2 regions of the Sediminicoccus rosea genome follow, and region 1 is predicted to be linked to the other one. Evidence: riboswitches for the same ligand, from Rfam matches in the RefSeq annotation. Region 1 holds a riboswitch; the other holds the start of a gene.
The links. Region 1 has a riboswitch for cobalamin ahead of R9Z33_RS20755 (DUF1289 domain-containing protein). Riboswitches for the same ligand answer to the same signal wherever they lie in the genome.

Region 1 (7,339 bases):
ATCGCCGCCGGGTGAAATCATGCGGCTGGCCCCCCGGCCCCGGCATTCGCCGGGCGTTAACCCGGGGCCGCCATGCTGGCCGCGATGCGCGCCGCCCTGCCCCTCCTGGCTCTGCTGGCCGCCCCGCTTCCGCTGGGCGGTTGCGACACCGCGGGCCTCGCCATCGCGGGCGCGGCGAGCGTCGCCTCGATCACGCTGACCGGGCGCGGCGTGCCGGACATCCTGGTCTCGGGGCTGAGCGGGCGGGACTGTTCGATCGTGCGGCTGGATCGCGGCCTCTCCTACTGCGCGCCGGTGCAGCCGCCGCCCGGCCCGCCGCCCTATTGCACGCCGAGCCTGGGCCGCGTGGATTGCTGGGTGACACCGCCGCCCAGCATCCCGATGCAGCGCGGCGTGGTGGACGGGCCGGTCTATCTCACGCCCGCGCAGGAGGCGAACCGGACGGCCTGGTGGCCCGGCATCCCGCGCGACCTGCTGCCGAGCATCGAGCCGATGGCCGCGCCCTAAGCCTCGAGGAACCGCGCGATCCAGGCGCGCATGCGCGGCGCGTCATCGGGGGTGCGGAGCGATTCGAGGGCGGCCTCGCCCGCCGCGCCATGCAGCTCGCGCCGGCCCTCCAGCAGGGCGATGGAGAATTCGGGCGCGAATTCGGGGTGGCACTGGAAGGAGATGGCGTCGCCATAGTCGAGGCCGGCGAAGGGCGTGAAGCCGCTGGCGAGGCAGGTGCGCGCGCCCGGCGGCGCCTGCACCACCTGGTCCTGGTGGGAGGCGGCGATGCGGACCGGCGCGGCATCCGACATCCCGGGCGGGCCCGCCCCCTGAATCCCGGGCGGGCCCGCCCCCTGAATCCCGGGCGGGCCCGCCCTGTGCATCCACGCCGCAGCGGCGGTGACCTCGTAGCGGTGCAGGCCAATGCCCCAGCCCTTCTCCGACTTCACCACGCGCCCGCCGAAGGCCTCCGCCATCACCTGGTGACCGAAGCAGATGCCCACCAGCTTCGCCTTTCCGCGCGCGGAAACGAGGAAGTGCTTGAGCGGCGCGATCCAGGGCAGGTCGTCATAGACGCCCGCGGCGGAACCGGAGATCAGCCAGGCGTCACAATCAGTCGGGCTCTCCGGCAGGGCCCTGGTCACGTCATGCACGGTCGCGTCGCGGCCTGGCGGCAGGAGGCGGCGCATCATGTCGGCCATCCCGCCATGGGCGGGGATCAGGCCCTCGGGGATTTCCCCGCATTGCAGGATGCCGATTCGCATGCCCGCAAGAAACCAGCGGAGCGGGGGCCTGTCCATCGCGGCAACCCGGGCGGGTCTGGGCGGTTCGCATCTTCACGTGAACCAGAAGGAGGACGCCATGAAGCTTTCCCATCTCGCCGTCGCCGGCCTTTTCGCCTCGTTCGGACTGGCGCAGGCGCAGCCCGCCCCAACCACGCCCGCGCCGGGCACCAATACGCCGTCCGGCACGGTGCAGGGGACGGTCCCGCCGCGCAGCGGCCCGGCGGGGGCCGCGTCGGGCACGGTGCCCATCGCGCCCTCCCCCGGCATGCCGCCGCAGGGCGAGGCCCGGATGCCGGGCGCGCCGGCGCAGAGCGGCCTCGCGCCCGGCGATCGCGCGCGGGATGCCATGGGGATGGGCGCGGGGCGTCCGGGGACCGCCATGCCGCCCGGCTCCGTCGCGGGGCAGGCGCCCGGCATGGGCGCGGCACCGGGCGCGCCCTCGGGCGCGAAGACACCCGGCGCAGCGGCGCCGGGCGCGCCTTCCGGCGCGGTCATCCCCGGCGCGCCTTCCGGCGCGGTCATCCCCGGCGCGCCTTCCGGCGCGGTCATCCCCGGCGCGCCTTCCGGCGCGGTCATCCCCGGCGCGCCTTCCGGCGCGGCCATCCCCGGCGCGCCTTCCGGCGCGGTCATCCCCGGCGCGCCTTCCGGCGCGACGCCGGGCGGAACCGCACCGACCCGCTGAAGCGCCTAGCGGAAGTTGACGGGGCGGCCAATCGGGCCGCCCTGCACCTCATCCTCGCGCATCGCGATATGCCCGCGGATGATGGTGCCCACCGGCCATCCCTGGCAGCGATAGCCGTCAAAGGGCGTCCAGCCGCAGGGGCTGGCGATCCAGTCATTGGTGATCTCGCGCGACTTCGCCATGTCCACCAGCGTGAAGTCGGCGTCATAGCCCACGGCAAGCCGCCCCTTGTTCACCGCGCCATAGATCCGCGCAGGGCCGGCGCACATCAGGTCCACAAGCCGCATCAGGCTGAGGCGCCCGGCGCTGACATGGTCGAGCATCACCGGCACGATGGTCTGGATGCCGGTCAGCCCCGCCGCCGTGTCAGGCCAGGGGCGTTCCTTGGCCGCGCGCGAATGCGGCGCGTGGTCGCTGCCCACCACATCCACCGTGCCGTTGCGCACCGCCGCCCACGCGGCCTCGAGGTGGCGCTGGTCGCGGATGGGCGGGTTCATCACGGCATAGCCGCCCAGCCGGTCATAGGCCTCGTCCGTCTGGGTCAGGTGGTTCATCAGCACCTCGACCGAGCAGATGTCCTTGTAGTCGGCGAGGTAGGCGAGCTCCTCGGCGGTGCTCACATGCAGGATATGCGCGGGGCGGCCGGTCTTGCGCGCAATGGCCATGAGGCGCTTGGTGCCCAGCATGGCGCATTCCACGTCGCGCCACTCCATGTGCTTCCGGTGCGGCATGCCGGAGGTGTAGTTGGGCTTGCGCGCCTGCAGCCGGTACTCATCCTCCGAGTGGTAGCAGATGCGGCGGCGGCCGGAGCGCATGACCGCTTCCAGGCTCGCATCATCCTCGATCAGCAGATCGCCCGTGGAGGAGCCGGCGAAGACCTTCACCGCGCAGACATTCTCCTCGGCTTCCAGCGCCGCGAGATCGGCGATGTTCTTCTTCGACGCGCCGACATAGAGGCCGACGTCGCAATAGGCGACCTCGCCCACATACTTGCGCTTCCAGGCGAGCTGCGCGCTGTCGGTGATGGAGGGCGCGGTGTTGGGCATGTCGAAGACGGCGGCGAGGCCGCCCAGCACCGCGGCCTTCGTGCCGGTCGCGATGGTCTCGACCGCGGCGTCGCCCGGCTCGCGCAGATGCACATGCGCGTCGATCAGGCCGGGGAGCACATGCAGGTGGCGGCAATCCACCTCCTGCGTCGCCTCGGCGCCGCGCAGGCTGCCCATGGCGGCGATGCGGCCATCGCGCACGCCGATGTCGAGCGGCTCGATGCCCCAGGGAAGGACGGCCTGGCCGCCGCGCAGGATGAGATCGTAATGGGGCATGGAAGTCTCCGTCGAAGGAGGCGCCAATCTGACGCGTCCGGCCACATGTGCAAGACGGGCGCGCAAGACGGGTGCTGGACGCGGGGCACCGGGTTGGGAAAGGATCATGGCAAGCGGCCAGAAGGCCGCAGCCGCCGGGTGGTTCCCCAGGAGTTGCCCCGTGCGCGATGCCCCACCCTCCCCCTGCCGTCAGCTCTGCCGCCTGGAGGCGCATGTCTGCGCCGGCTGCGGCCGCACGGGGGCGGAGATCGCCCGCTGGCCGGCGGCCGGGGCGCGGGAGAAGCAGGGGATCCTGGAACTCTGCGCCGCGCGGCTGGCGGCGCGGGCGGCAGAGCGTGATGTTGCGCTTGACTCGGCCTCACATAAGGATATGTTGATATCGTGTTGGTCCGGCGCGAGCCGGTGAAAAGGGAACGCCGTGCGGCCCCCTCCCCGCCAGGGAGGCCAGGCCAAGTCGGCGGCTGCCCCCGCAACTGTCAGCGGTGAGCTGACCCTGCTTCGCCCCCACCGGGGCGCGCCACTGGGGATCACTCCCTGGGAAGGCGGCAGGGCCGGCCGTGACCCGTGAGCCAGGAGACCTGCCAGCGCATTGACCCACCCAATCCCGGCGCGGGGTGCCGCCGGTCAGGAGACACGACCATGCGCCTTCGCCGCGCCCGACTTGCCTTCGCCTCACCCATCCCGAGACCCGGCCCAACGCGGTTGACTTGCTCCGGCCGCTGGCCGGGCTGACCGCCATGCCGGCCCTCCCCGGCCAGGCCGAGGCGCCCGCCTCGCCCTGCGTGCAGATCTGCGCGCTGGATGCGGCGGATATCTGCCTCGGCTGCGGCCGCAGCCGCGACGAGATCACCCGCTGGATGCGCGCCTCGGCCGCGGAACGCCGGGCGATCTGCGATGCGGCGCGGGACCGGCTGGCGCTTCGCCACCTTCCGCCAACACCGGCGCGCTGAACCGGCCCCCATGCGGGGGCACGATCCGGCGTCACGCCCTCCGTCCCTGAACGGGGCGGGTGGCGAAGGCCGAACCGCGCCCGGACTTCGTCTCAGGGATGACATCACATGACCGCCTATAATCTCGGTTTCCCGCGCATGGGTCTGCGGCGCGAACTCAAGACCGCGCTGGAGGCCCATTGGTCAGGCCAGGCCGATGAGGCCGCGCTGCTCGCCACCGCCGCCGAGCTGCGCGCGCGCCACTGGGCCCTGCAGCGGGCCGTCGGCATCGCCGTGCCGCCCAGCAACGACTTCGCCCTCTATGACCACGTGCTCGACCACGCCTGCGCCTTCGGCGTGATTCCGGAGGGCTATGGCTGGCGGCCGGGCGAGCCCGTCTCGCTCGCCACGCGCTTCGCCCTGGCGCGCGGCGCGCGCGGCACGGCCGGCGAGCGCGCGGCCGGCATCGCCCCGGGCGCGCCCGCGCTGGAGATGACCAAGTGGTTCGACACGAACTACCACTACCTGGTCCCCGTCTTCCGCCCGGACCAGGCCTTCATCGCGACGGGCTTCCCCGCCGTGGACGCCTTCGAGGAGGCCAAGGCGCTGGGCTATCCGACGCGGCCCGTGCTGCTCGGCCCCGTCTCCTTCCTGCTCCTCGGCAAGATGGCCGGTGGCGCGGGGGATCCGCTGGCGCTGCTGCCCGGCCTGCTTCCGCTGTATGCCGAGACGCTGCGCCGGCTGGCCGCCGCCGGCGCACGCGAGGTGCAGATGGATGAGCCCTGCCTCTCGCTCGACCTGCAGCCCGCCGCGCGCACCGCGCTCCGCGCCGCCTATCTGGTGCTGGCCGGCGCGGCGCCACGACTCTCGCTCATGCTCGCCGCCTATTTCGGCGATCTGCGCGAAAATCTGGAGACGGCGCTCGGCCTGCCGGTGGCGGGGCTGCATCTCGACCTGGTGCGCGCGCCGCGCATGCTCGACCTGGCCCTGCGCCAAGCGCCGCCGCGCATGATGCTCTCGCTCGGCGTGGTGGATGGCCGCAATGTCTGGGCGACCGATCTCTCCCGCGCCTTCCAGCAGGTGCGGGCGGCGGCGGCCGCACGGCGCTTCGAGCTGTTGCAGGTGGCGCCCTCCTGCTCGTTGCTGCACAGCCCGGTGGATCTGGCGGGCGAGACCGGGCTCGATCCTGAGCTGCGCGGCTGGATGGCCTTCGCCCGGCAGAAGCTGGAGGAGGTGGCGATCCTCGCGCGCGGCCTCACCGCCGGGCGGGGCGCCATCGCGGCCGAACTGGCGGCGAGCGATGCCCGGCAGGAGGCGCGGCGCCGCTCACCCCGGCTGCATGATCCGGCCGTGGCCGAGCGCCTCGCCGCCGGCCGCGCCGAGGATGCGGCGCGCGTGCCCTTCGCCGAGCGGCGCATGGCGCAGCAGACGCGGCTCAGGCTGCCGGGCTTCCCCACCACCACCATCGGCAGCTTCCCGCAGACCGCCGAGATCCGCGCCGCCCGCGCCGCCCGCAAGCGCGGCGAGGTGACGGAAGCGGCCTATCACGCCTTCCTCACCGAACGCATGGCGGAGGCGATCCGCTGGCAGGAGGAGATCGGCCTCGATGTGCTGGTGCATGGCGAGTTCGAGCGCAACGACATGGTCGAGCACTTCGCCGACTTCCTCACCGGCTTCGCGGTGACGAAGAGTGGCTGGGTGCAGAGCTATGGCTCGCGCTGCGTGAAGCCGCCGGTGATCTTCGGCGATGTCTCGCGCCCCGGGCCGATGACGGTGGAATGGGCGCGCCGCGCGCAGGCGCTGACAGAACGGCCGATGAAGGGCATGCTCACCGGCCCGGTGACCATGCTGCAATGGTCCTTCGTGCGCGACGATATTCCGCGCGCGGCGGTACGGCGGCAGCTCGCCTACGCGATCCGCGACGAGGTGACCGACCTGGAGGCGGCGGGCATCCCCATCGTGCAGATCGACGAGCCTGCCTTCCGCGAGGGCCTGCCGCTCAGGCGCGACGAATGGGACGCCTACCTGACCGATGCGGTGCATTGCTTCCGCATCTCGGCCAGCGGCGTGCGGCCGGAGACGCAGATCCACACCCACATGTGCTACTCCGAGTTCAACGACATCATGGACCGCATCGCCCAGATGGATGCCGACGTGATCTCGATCGAGACGGCGCGCAGCCGGATGGAGCTGCTCGCCGCCTTCGTGGACTTCGCCTATCCGAACGAGATCGGGCCGGGCGTCTATGACATCCACGCGCCGCGCGTGCCCGAGGCGGCGGAGATGGAACGCCTGCTGCGGATCGCGGCGCAGCGGGTCCCGGCGGAGCGGATCTGGGTCAATCCCGATTGCGGGCTGAAGACCCGCAGATGGGAAGAGGTGCGCCCGGCCCTGCAACGCATGGTGGAAGCCGCGCGCACGCTGCGCGGCTGACGCCGCGCGCCCTACCCGGCGCGGCGGGCGACGCCCGAGCCGCGGATCGCCGCCTCCACGCCGGGTCGCACCTGCTGGATGAGCGCGGAGGTCGCCGCGCCATCCAGCACGCGGGTCGCGATGCTGGCCCCGTTCTGCCGCGCCTGCACCTCGGGGTCGCGCGCGGCGGCGAGCAGTGCGCCGGCCAGCCGCTCGCGGATCGCAGGCGGCATGCCCACCGGGCCGGCCCAGATGATGGGCTGGCGCGTCGCCGTCTCGAAGCCCTGCTCGATCAGCGTCGGCACATCGGGGAATTCGGGCCAGCGATCCACGCTCGCACTCGCCAGCATGCGGAGATTGCCGGCACGCACCAGGCCGATCATCTCCGGCGTGCCGGTGTAGGTGTCGATATGGCCGCCGGCCACCTGCGCCGCCGCATCGGTGATGCTGCCGAACTGGATGTAGTTCATCTCGAACCGCGCGAGGCGCTGGAACTCAAACATCGCGACGGCCGAGCCCGGATTGGTGCTGGCGAAGGTGACCGGCCGGCGCCGTGCCTCGGCCACGAAATCCGCGATGCTGCGGACATTCGGCATGGAGGGGCCGACCGGGAAGCCGATCCGCAATTCGGAGGTGGTGCCCAGGATGTCGAAGCTCTCGAAGGGCCGGTAGGGCACTTCCATCGTCAGCGGCGCCACCACCAGCGCGGAGAGGCCGACG
Region 2 (7,339 bases), 720 kb from region 1:
CTTCCTGAACCGGCGCGGCTATGCGCCGCTGACGCTCTGCCGCGCCTGCGGGCACCGCATGCAATGCCCGAACTGCACCGCCTGGCTGGTCGAGCACCGCGCGCAGCGCCGCCTGCTCTGCCACCATTGCGGCCATACGGCGCCGACACCCGCCGCCTGCCCCGAATGCGGCGCGGAACATTCGCTGGTGCCCATCGGCCCCGGCGTGGAGCGCATCCAGGAGGAGGTGGCCGAGCTCTTCCCCGAAGCGCGACGCCTGGTGATGGCGAGCGATACCATCCCCGGCCCCGCCGCCGCCGCCGAGGCCGCGCGGCAGATCGAGGATCGCGAGGTGGACCTCATCATCGGCACGCAGATCGTCGCCAAGGGATGGCACTTCCCACATCTCACGCTGGTCGGCGTGGTGGATGCCGATCTCGGCCTGGGCGGCGGCGACCTGCGTGCGGGCGAGCGCACCATGCAGCTGCTGCACCAGGTGGCGGGGCGTGCCGGGCGCGAGGACAAGCCCGGGCGCGTCATGCTGCAGAGCTTCTCGCCCGAGCATCCGGTGATGCAAGCGCTGATCCGCGATGACTTCCCGGGCTTCCTGAAGGCCGAGGCGGCGCAGCGCGAGCCCGGCCATTGGCCGCCTTATGGGCGGCTCGCCGCACTCATCATCAGCTCGGAGGATGCGCGCGCAGCGGAGCGTGGCGCGCGCGAATTGGGCCTGGCGGCGCCGGTGGGCGATGGCTTGCAGGTGCTGGGCCCCGCACCCGCGCCGCTCGCGCTGTTGCGCGGCCGCTACCGCCACCGCCTGCTGCTGAAGGCGGCGCGCGGCGTGAAGGTGCAGCCGGTGCTGGTGGATTGGCTCGCGCGGGTTCAGCTCCCGCGCGAAGTCCGGGTCCAGGTGGATGTGGACCCGGTTGGGTTTCTTTAGGTCAAACCCTCAAAACACAAACCGCGATCCGATGATCACGCTGCGCCCCGGCGTCTGGAAGCCGTTCACCGGCTCCCACTTGCTGTCCGTCAGGTTGCGGCCCTCCAGATAGACATTCACCTGCGGCAACACCGGATAGGTCGCCGTCAGATTGAACAGCGTGCCGGACTTGTTGTAGCGCATCGCGTTCACGCTCGCCCCGGAGTCCAGGTAGGTGGCGAAGGGCCCCTCGGGCGAGCGGCCGGTGAACAGCACCTGCGGCGTGATGACGAGGCCCGGCAAGGGCTCCACCCGCGCGGAGACGGTGACGATGCTCTCCGGCCGGCGCGGCAGGGGCTGGCCGGTCTGGCCGTCCGTTGCATCGGTGATGGTCCAGGATACGTCGGTGGTCAGCCAGGGGGCCGGGCGCAGTGCCCAGTTCAGCTCCACGCCCTTGATGTTGGCGCTCGCCACGTTCACCAGCGTGTTGAAGCCCGCATTGAAGTTGATCAGGTTCGTCACGCGCTGCTGGAAGAAGGTGAAGCCCACCGTCGAGAAGCGCGCCTGGTTGAACGCCGCGAAATCCATCTCCGCGCCGAATTCGTAGCCGATGCTCGTTTCCGGCTGCAGGTTCGGGTTGCCGCGGAAGGTATTGCCGATGACGCCGAAGCGCTGGTTCAGCGACGGCGCGTTGAAGGCGGTGCCGCCCGAGGCACGGATGCGCACGCTGGTCTCGGGCACCGCCAGCACCGCGCCCACGCGCCAGCTCGTATAGCCCGTGTAGTCGGAGACGTTGTCGTAGCGAACGCCGCCCGTGACATCGAGGGCATTCCAGAAGCGGTACTGCATGGCGACATGCCCGGCCGTGCTGTCCTGCTGCGCATTGGTGACGGAACGGAAGGGCACGTTGCCGGCGAAGCTCGTCACATCCTCATGCGCGTAGTTCACGCCGAAGGTGATGGCGCCATCGGTCGCGGGACCGAAGCCGGGCAGGCGCACGACATTGCCCCAGTCCACGCTCTGCCGCGTGCCGCGATAGTAATCCTGCGTCGTGGCGCTGCTGAGGATGTCCGGCAGGTTGGAGTAGGTGCGCCGGTCCTGCGTGACGGCGAGGCGCAGGCCAGTGGTGAGCCGCCCGTCGAAGAGGTTGGATTCGCCGCGGATCTGGCCCACCCAGCGGCGGTCATCGCCCGTGTAGTTCGGGTCGTCGCGCGGCACGCTGTCGATGCCGCTGCGGTTCTCCCGCCAGCGCAGCTGGCCCTCGACGCGGGTGCCCGGCATGAAGGTGTAGCCCAGCCGCGCCGTGGCATTGGTGCTGTTGAAGCCATCCGTCTCGCCCAGCGTGCGCCAGAAGCGCGAGGCGGTGGCGTTCGACGCCCGGGTGGAGATGTTGTTCAGGCTCGCGAGATAGTCGAACTGGCCCACGGTGCCGGCGATGCCGCCACCGAGCCGCAGCGTGCTGCTCGAGCCATAGGCCACCTCGCCATAGGGCATCACCTGGCGATCCGCCGGGGCGCGGCGGGTGACCAGGTTGATCACGCCGCCCACCGCGGCACTGCCGTAGAGCGAGGAGGCGGGGCCGCGCAGCACCTCGATGCGCTCGATGTCGAAGAGCGTCTCATTGCCGAAGTTGAAGGCGCCATTCGCGTCGGAGGGGTCGTTCACCGGCACGCCGTCCATGAGGACGAGGGTGGAGCGGCTGGAATTGCCGCGGATGAAGACGCTGGCCTGCTGCCCCGGCCCGCCCGACTGCGCGACGCGCAGGCCCGGCACGGTGGCCAGCGCCTCGGCCAGGTTGGCGAAGCCGTTCTCCTCGATCGCCCTGCGGTCGATCACCGTGATGGAGGCGGGCACGCGGGCCAGCGGCGTGGGAACGCCGGTGGCGGTGACGATGGTGTCCGGCACCGCGATCAGATCCTGCTCGGGCGAGGAGCGGGGCGGGGAATTCTGGGCAAGGCCAGGCGTTGCCGACGCCAGGATGGCGGCGGTGGTGAGCAGGATACGGCGCATGGGAATCCCCCGTGTTGCGCGTGACGACATGCCGGACAGGACATGCGCCCCGCCCGACGGCTGGCGTCGAGCTCGCAAACGGAACAGGTCCGTGGCACCGGTGCACCCCGCCCGGCACGCGCGAGAACAACTCTGCGAAGGCCGGTCTCCTGGCTCGCGGGTCACCGCCCTGGTCCGCCTTCTCACCCCCCGGCAGGGAAGCAATGGCATCTGGACCGGGGCTCACCGCCTACAGTTGCGGGGGCAGCCGCGGATTGACCGGCATGGAGACCGGCGCGTCACGCGTTCCCGTTTCAACCCTCATCGGGTCACCTTCACATGGCACGGAGTCTAGACCGCCTCAGACGATCCAGCCAAGGGCCTGGATGCCCACCCAGACCAGGGCGCCGATCACGAAGGTGGCGAAAAGGCAGCCCAGCAGCGTGACCAGCGCGCCGATGCCGATGACGCGATTATCCGCCTCGACCACGCCCAGCGCCATGATGATGGTGCCGAAGGCGGGCGGGCCATTGGTGCCCGGGCCGGGCAGGATGAGCATCACGGCGGAATAGACCGTGAGCCAGCCCACGATCCTGTCGCCGAAGGGGCTGGTGAAGAAGCCGGGGCGCGGCTTCACATATTGCTCGACGCGCTTGATCCAGGAGGAGCTGGAAGCGCCGGAGAGGCGCAGCAGGTCCTCCCGCTTGATGGACTGGCGCGCGATGAAGCGCGGCAGCTTCGGCACGCGCCGGCCCATGCCCATCTGCACGCCCAGGATCAGCATCGGAATGCCGAAGACGGAGGCCATGCCCGGCAGCAGCGAGGGCAGGCAGAGCAGCAGGATCAAGAGGCCGAAGGCGCGGTCGCCGAAGGCCTCGGCCATTTCGCCGAGCGTGATGCGCGCCCCGGGAAACTGGGCCGCGACCTCCGTGACGATCCGCGAAATCGGCGCGAGATGCTCATCATGCTGATCAGGTGCAGGTTGCGCCGTGCCGTCCAAAACGCTGTCCTTGTGACTTTCCCCTCCGCGGGGTCCGCAGATGAACGGGAACTTAACGAGATATTGCGCGGAGACCAGTGAAAATTTCGTGGGCGACCTCATCCCGCTGGACGAAGCCGCCCTTTTTGAGGCGATCAGGCCCCGGTGAAGACCGGCTTGCGCTTCTCCATGAAGGCGCGCCGGCCTTCGCGGTAGTCGGCGCTGTCGAAGCAGGCATCCTGGTTGGCGGCGATGGCGGCCATGTCGCGATCCGCCGGGTCCGCCAGCACGGCGCGCACCGTGCGCTTGTTGGCGCGCAGCGAGAGCGGCGCGTTCACCGCGATGGTGGCGGTGATCTTCGCGACCTCGGCATCCAGCGATTCCGCAGGGTGCAGCTTGTTGATGAGGCCCATGCGCTCGGCCTCGGCCGCATCCAGCCGGCCGCCGGTCATCAGGATGAAATGGGCATGGGCCGGGCCCACCAGGTTGACCAGGTTGGTCACCATGTCGAAGCCATAGGCGATGCCGAGCTTGGCGGCGGGGATGCCGAACTCGCTGCCCGTGCCCGCGATCCGCATGTCGCAGGACATGGCGATGCCAAGGCCGCCGCCCATGCAGAAGCCCTGGATCTTGGCGATCACCGGCTTGTCGAAATTCGCCAGCCGCTCACGCCCATGGCTCGTCTTGGCATTGTACTGCCGCTGCGCATCGGCGTCCGAGCGGTTCTTCTCGAACTGGCTGATATCGGCGCCCGAGACGAAGGCCTTGCCGCCCGCGCCTTCGAGCACGACGCAGCGCACGGCGGCATCGGCCTCGAAGATGTCGAGCGCCTCGGCCATGCCGTCCCACATCGCGATGCTCATCGCGTTGCGCTTCTCGGGCTGGTTGAAGACGATCGTTCCTACGCCGGCCTCGATGCGGGCCAGGATCTTGCCATCAGCGAACTGCATCTCACTCACTCTCCCAAAACCTTCTTCGCGCGCAATGCGGCGATCTCCTCGGTGGTCAGCCCGGCTTCCGCCAGGATCTCGTCGGCATGCTCGCCGAGCGCCGGCACGCCACGGCGGATCCCGGGGGTGTGCCCTTCGATGTTGATCGGCGTGCGCACCACGCCGGCCTTGCCGAGCTTGGCATGCGGCACGTCCCACACCATGCCCAGGTGCTGCACCTGCGGGTCCTCGAAGACCTCGCGGATGTTGTTGATCGGCCCGCAGGGGATGCCGACCTCCTCCAGCAGCTCGATCCAGTAGGCGCTGGGCTTCTGGCGCGTTACCTCGCTGACCGCGGCGTTCAGCGCGGCGCGGTCGGCCGTGCGGCCCTCCGCCGTCTGCCATTCGGGCTTGGCGAGCCAGTCCTCACGCCCCGCCGCCTTGCAGAAGACGGCCCAGAGCTTGGGCGAGGAGGCGGCGATGTTGATCGGCTTGTCGGCGCTCGGGAAGACGCCCATCGGCGTGTTCACCGGGTGGTCATTGCCCGCCTGGCCCGCGATCTCGCCCTTCTGCAGCCAGCGCGTGGCCTGGAAGTCGAGCATGAAGACCTGCGCCTCCAGCAACGAGGTATGGACCCAGCGGCCCTTGCCGGTCTTCTCGCGCTCGTAGAGCGCCATCATCACGCCCATCGCCAGCAGGTTGCCCGCCGTCAGGTCATCGATGGGGATGCCGACGCGCATCGGCCCGCGCCCCGGCTCACCGGTGATGGACATGAGGCCGCCCAAGCCCTGCGCGATCTGGTCCACGCCGCCGCGCGTGGAATAGGGCCCGGTCTGCCCGAAGCCCGAGATGCTCGCGTAGACGAGGCGCGGGTTGATCTTCGACAGCGTCTCGTAGTCGATCTTCAGCCGGTGCTTCACCTGCATGCGCATGTTCTCGACCACGACATCCGCGGTGGCGGCGAGGCGCAGGAAGGCCGCATGGCCCTCGGGGCTCTTGAGGTCGATGGCGAGGCCGCGCTTGTTGCGGTGCAGGTTCACGGAATCGAAGCCGTCCCGCGCGCCGCCGAAACCGTCATTATTGCCCGGCGGCTCGATGCGGATGATGTCGGCGCCCCAATCGGCCAGATGCCGCACGCAGGTGGGCCCGGCACGGGCCAAGGTGAGGTCGAGCACGCGCAGCCCGTTCAGGGGCAGGGTGGTCGCGGCTTTCGCGGCGGCGGCGCTGTCGTCAGGCATGGATGTTTCTCCCGCGGGCAAACTACGCGCTGCCGTGTGGCCTGAACAGGCCAAGGGCGACAAGCCCGCGATAGATCGGGCCCAGCAGGAAATTGCACAGCAGCGTGCGCGTCAGGTGGAAGGCCAGCACCAGCGGCACCGCCACGCCCAGCGCCTTCGCCGTCACGCCCATTTCCGGCATGCCGCCGGGCGCCATGCCGAGCATGACGGCGGAGGGCGGCAGCCCCATCGCCCAGGCCAGCCCCGCGCCGAACACCGTGCAGAACAGGCAGAGCAGCAGCGAGGAGACCAGCGCCGCGCGCATCAGCCGCCGCGCACCGAGCAGGAAGTCCTTCGTCATCTTCTGGCCGAGCCCCGCCCCCATCCCCACCTGCGCCGCATCGATCAGCACGCCAGGCACGGCGGAAGGGAGTTGCCCAAAGGCGGCCGCCGTGATGGCGAGGAAGCACGGCCCGATCATCCAGGGATTGGCGATGCCGGTGCGCCGCAGCAGCAGCGCCGCCACTGAACCCACCGCCAGCATCCCCGCAAGGCCCCAGCCGTCGAAGGCGAGGCGCGGCGCGACGAAGGCGCTGTAGTCGCCATGCGGCGCGATGGCCGAAAGCAGGGGCGGCATGACCAGCACCACCACCAGCACGCGCAGCGTCTGCGCCAGCGTGACGGGGGCAAGCGGCGCGCCCTCGCGCTGGGCCAGCACCGCCATGACGATGACGCCGCCCGGTATCGTCGCGAAATAGGCGGTGCGCGCATCCGTCCCCGCCATCCGCGTGAAGATCGGCATGGTGGCGATGCCGGCGAAGATGGAGAGGAAGCCCGCGATCAGGATGGCCGGCGCTGCGCCCAGCAGCGCGGCCAGCACGGGGCCCGAGAAGGTCTGCCCGAAGGCGAGGCCGATCACGATCAGCGCCGCCGGGCGGGCTGCGGGATGCACGGCCGGCGCCAAGCCTGCGGGCCGGAACCAGGCCACCGCCGCCGTGCCGAACATCGCGCCGATCATCCAGGCCAGCGGCACCTGCAGCAGCGCGAAGACGAAGCCGCCCGCCACGGCGGCCGCCAGCGTCAGGAGATGCGCAGCAAGAGGGGGAGGAAGGGTCACGCGACACGGAGAATCGGCGCTTGGCGCCCGCGCGTCAAACCCAGGGCCGGGCGCCTTCACGCTTGGTTAACCGCCGGCGTGATTTCTGGGACGGAGCGCCAACCTTGCTGAGTCCCCACCCATGAAGCCCATCGGCACCTACCTCCCGAGCGGCCTGCCCGCCGCGCCCCCCGCAAGCCAGAGCCCCGCCGCGCCCGCACCTCCCCCCGCGCC

Region 2: it holds a riboswitch for cobalamin, as region 1 does, so the genes downstream of both, R9Z33_RS24195 (TonB-dependent receptor plug domain-containing protein) here and R9Z33_RS20755 (DUF1289 domain-containing protein) in region 1, are expected to answer to the same signal.

The regions. Positions count from the first base shown of each region.
Region 1 is NZ_CP137852.1:4,304,810-4,312,148, forward strand. Features, by position in the region: gene R9Z33_RS20735 (hypothetical protein) at 85-507, shown strand; gene R9Z33_RS20740 (glutamine amidotransferase-related protein) at 504-1,253, opposite strand; gene R9Z33_RS20745 (hypothetical protein) at 1,351-1,956, shown strand; gene R9Z33_RS20750 (dihydroorotase) at 1,962-3,278, opposite strand; gene R9Z33_RS24800 (DUF1289 domain-containing protein) at 3,385-3,684, shown strand; cobalamin riboswitch at 3,647-3,878, shown strand; gene R9Z33_RS20755 (DUF1289 domain-containing protein) at 4,016-4,228, shown strand; gene metE (5-methyltetrahydropteroyltriglutamate--homocysteine S-methyltransferase) at 4,337-6,640, shown strand; gene R9Z33_RS20765 (Bug family tripartite tricarboxylate transporter substrate binding protein) at 6,652-7,339, opposite strand, start outside.
Region 2 is NZ_CP137852.1:5,022,728-5,030,066, forward strand. Features, by position in the region: gene R9Z33_RS24190 (primosomal protein N') at 1-916, shown strand, start outside; gene R9Z33_RS24195 (TonB-dependent receptor plug domain-containing protein) at 926-2,905, opposite strand; cobalamin riboswitch at 3,028-3,236, opposite strand; gene R9Z33_RS24200 (exopolysaccharide biosynthesis protein) at 3,246-3,884, opposite strand; gene R9Z33_RS24205 (enoyl-CoA hydratase) at 4,019-4,813, opposite strand; gene R9Z33_RS24210 (CaiB/BaiF CoA transferase family protein) at 4,819-6,030, opposite strand; gene R9Z33_RS24215 (AbrB family transcriptional regulator) at 6,053-7,126, opposite strand; gene R9Z33_RS24220 (hypothetical protein) at 7,248-7,339, shown strand, end outside.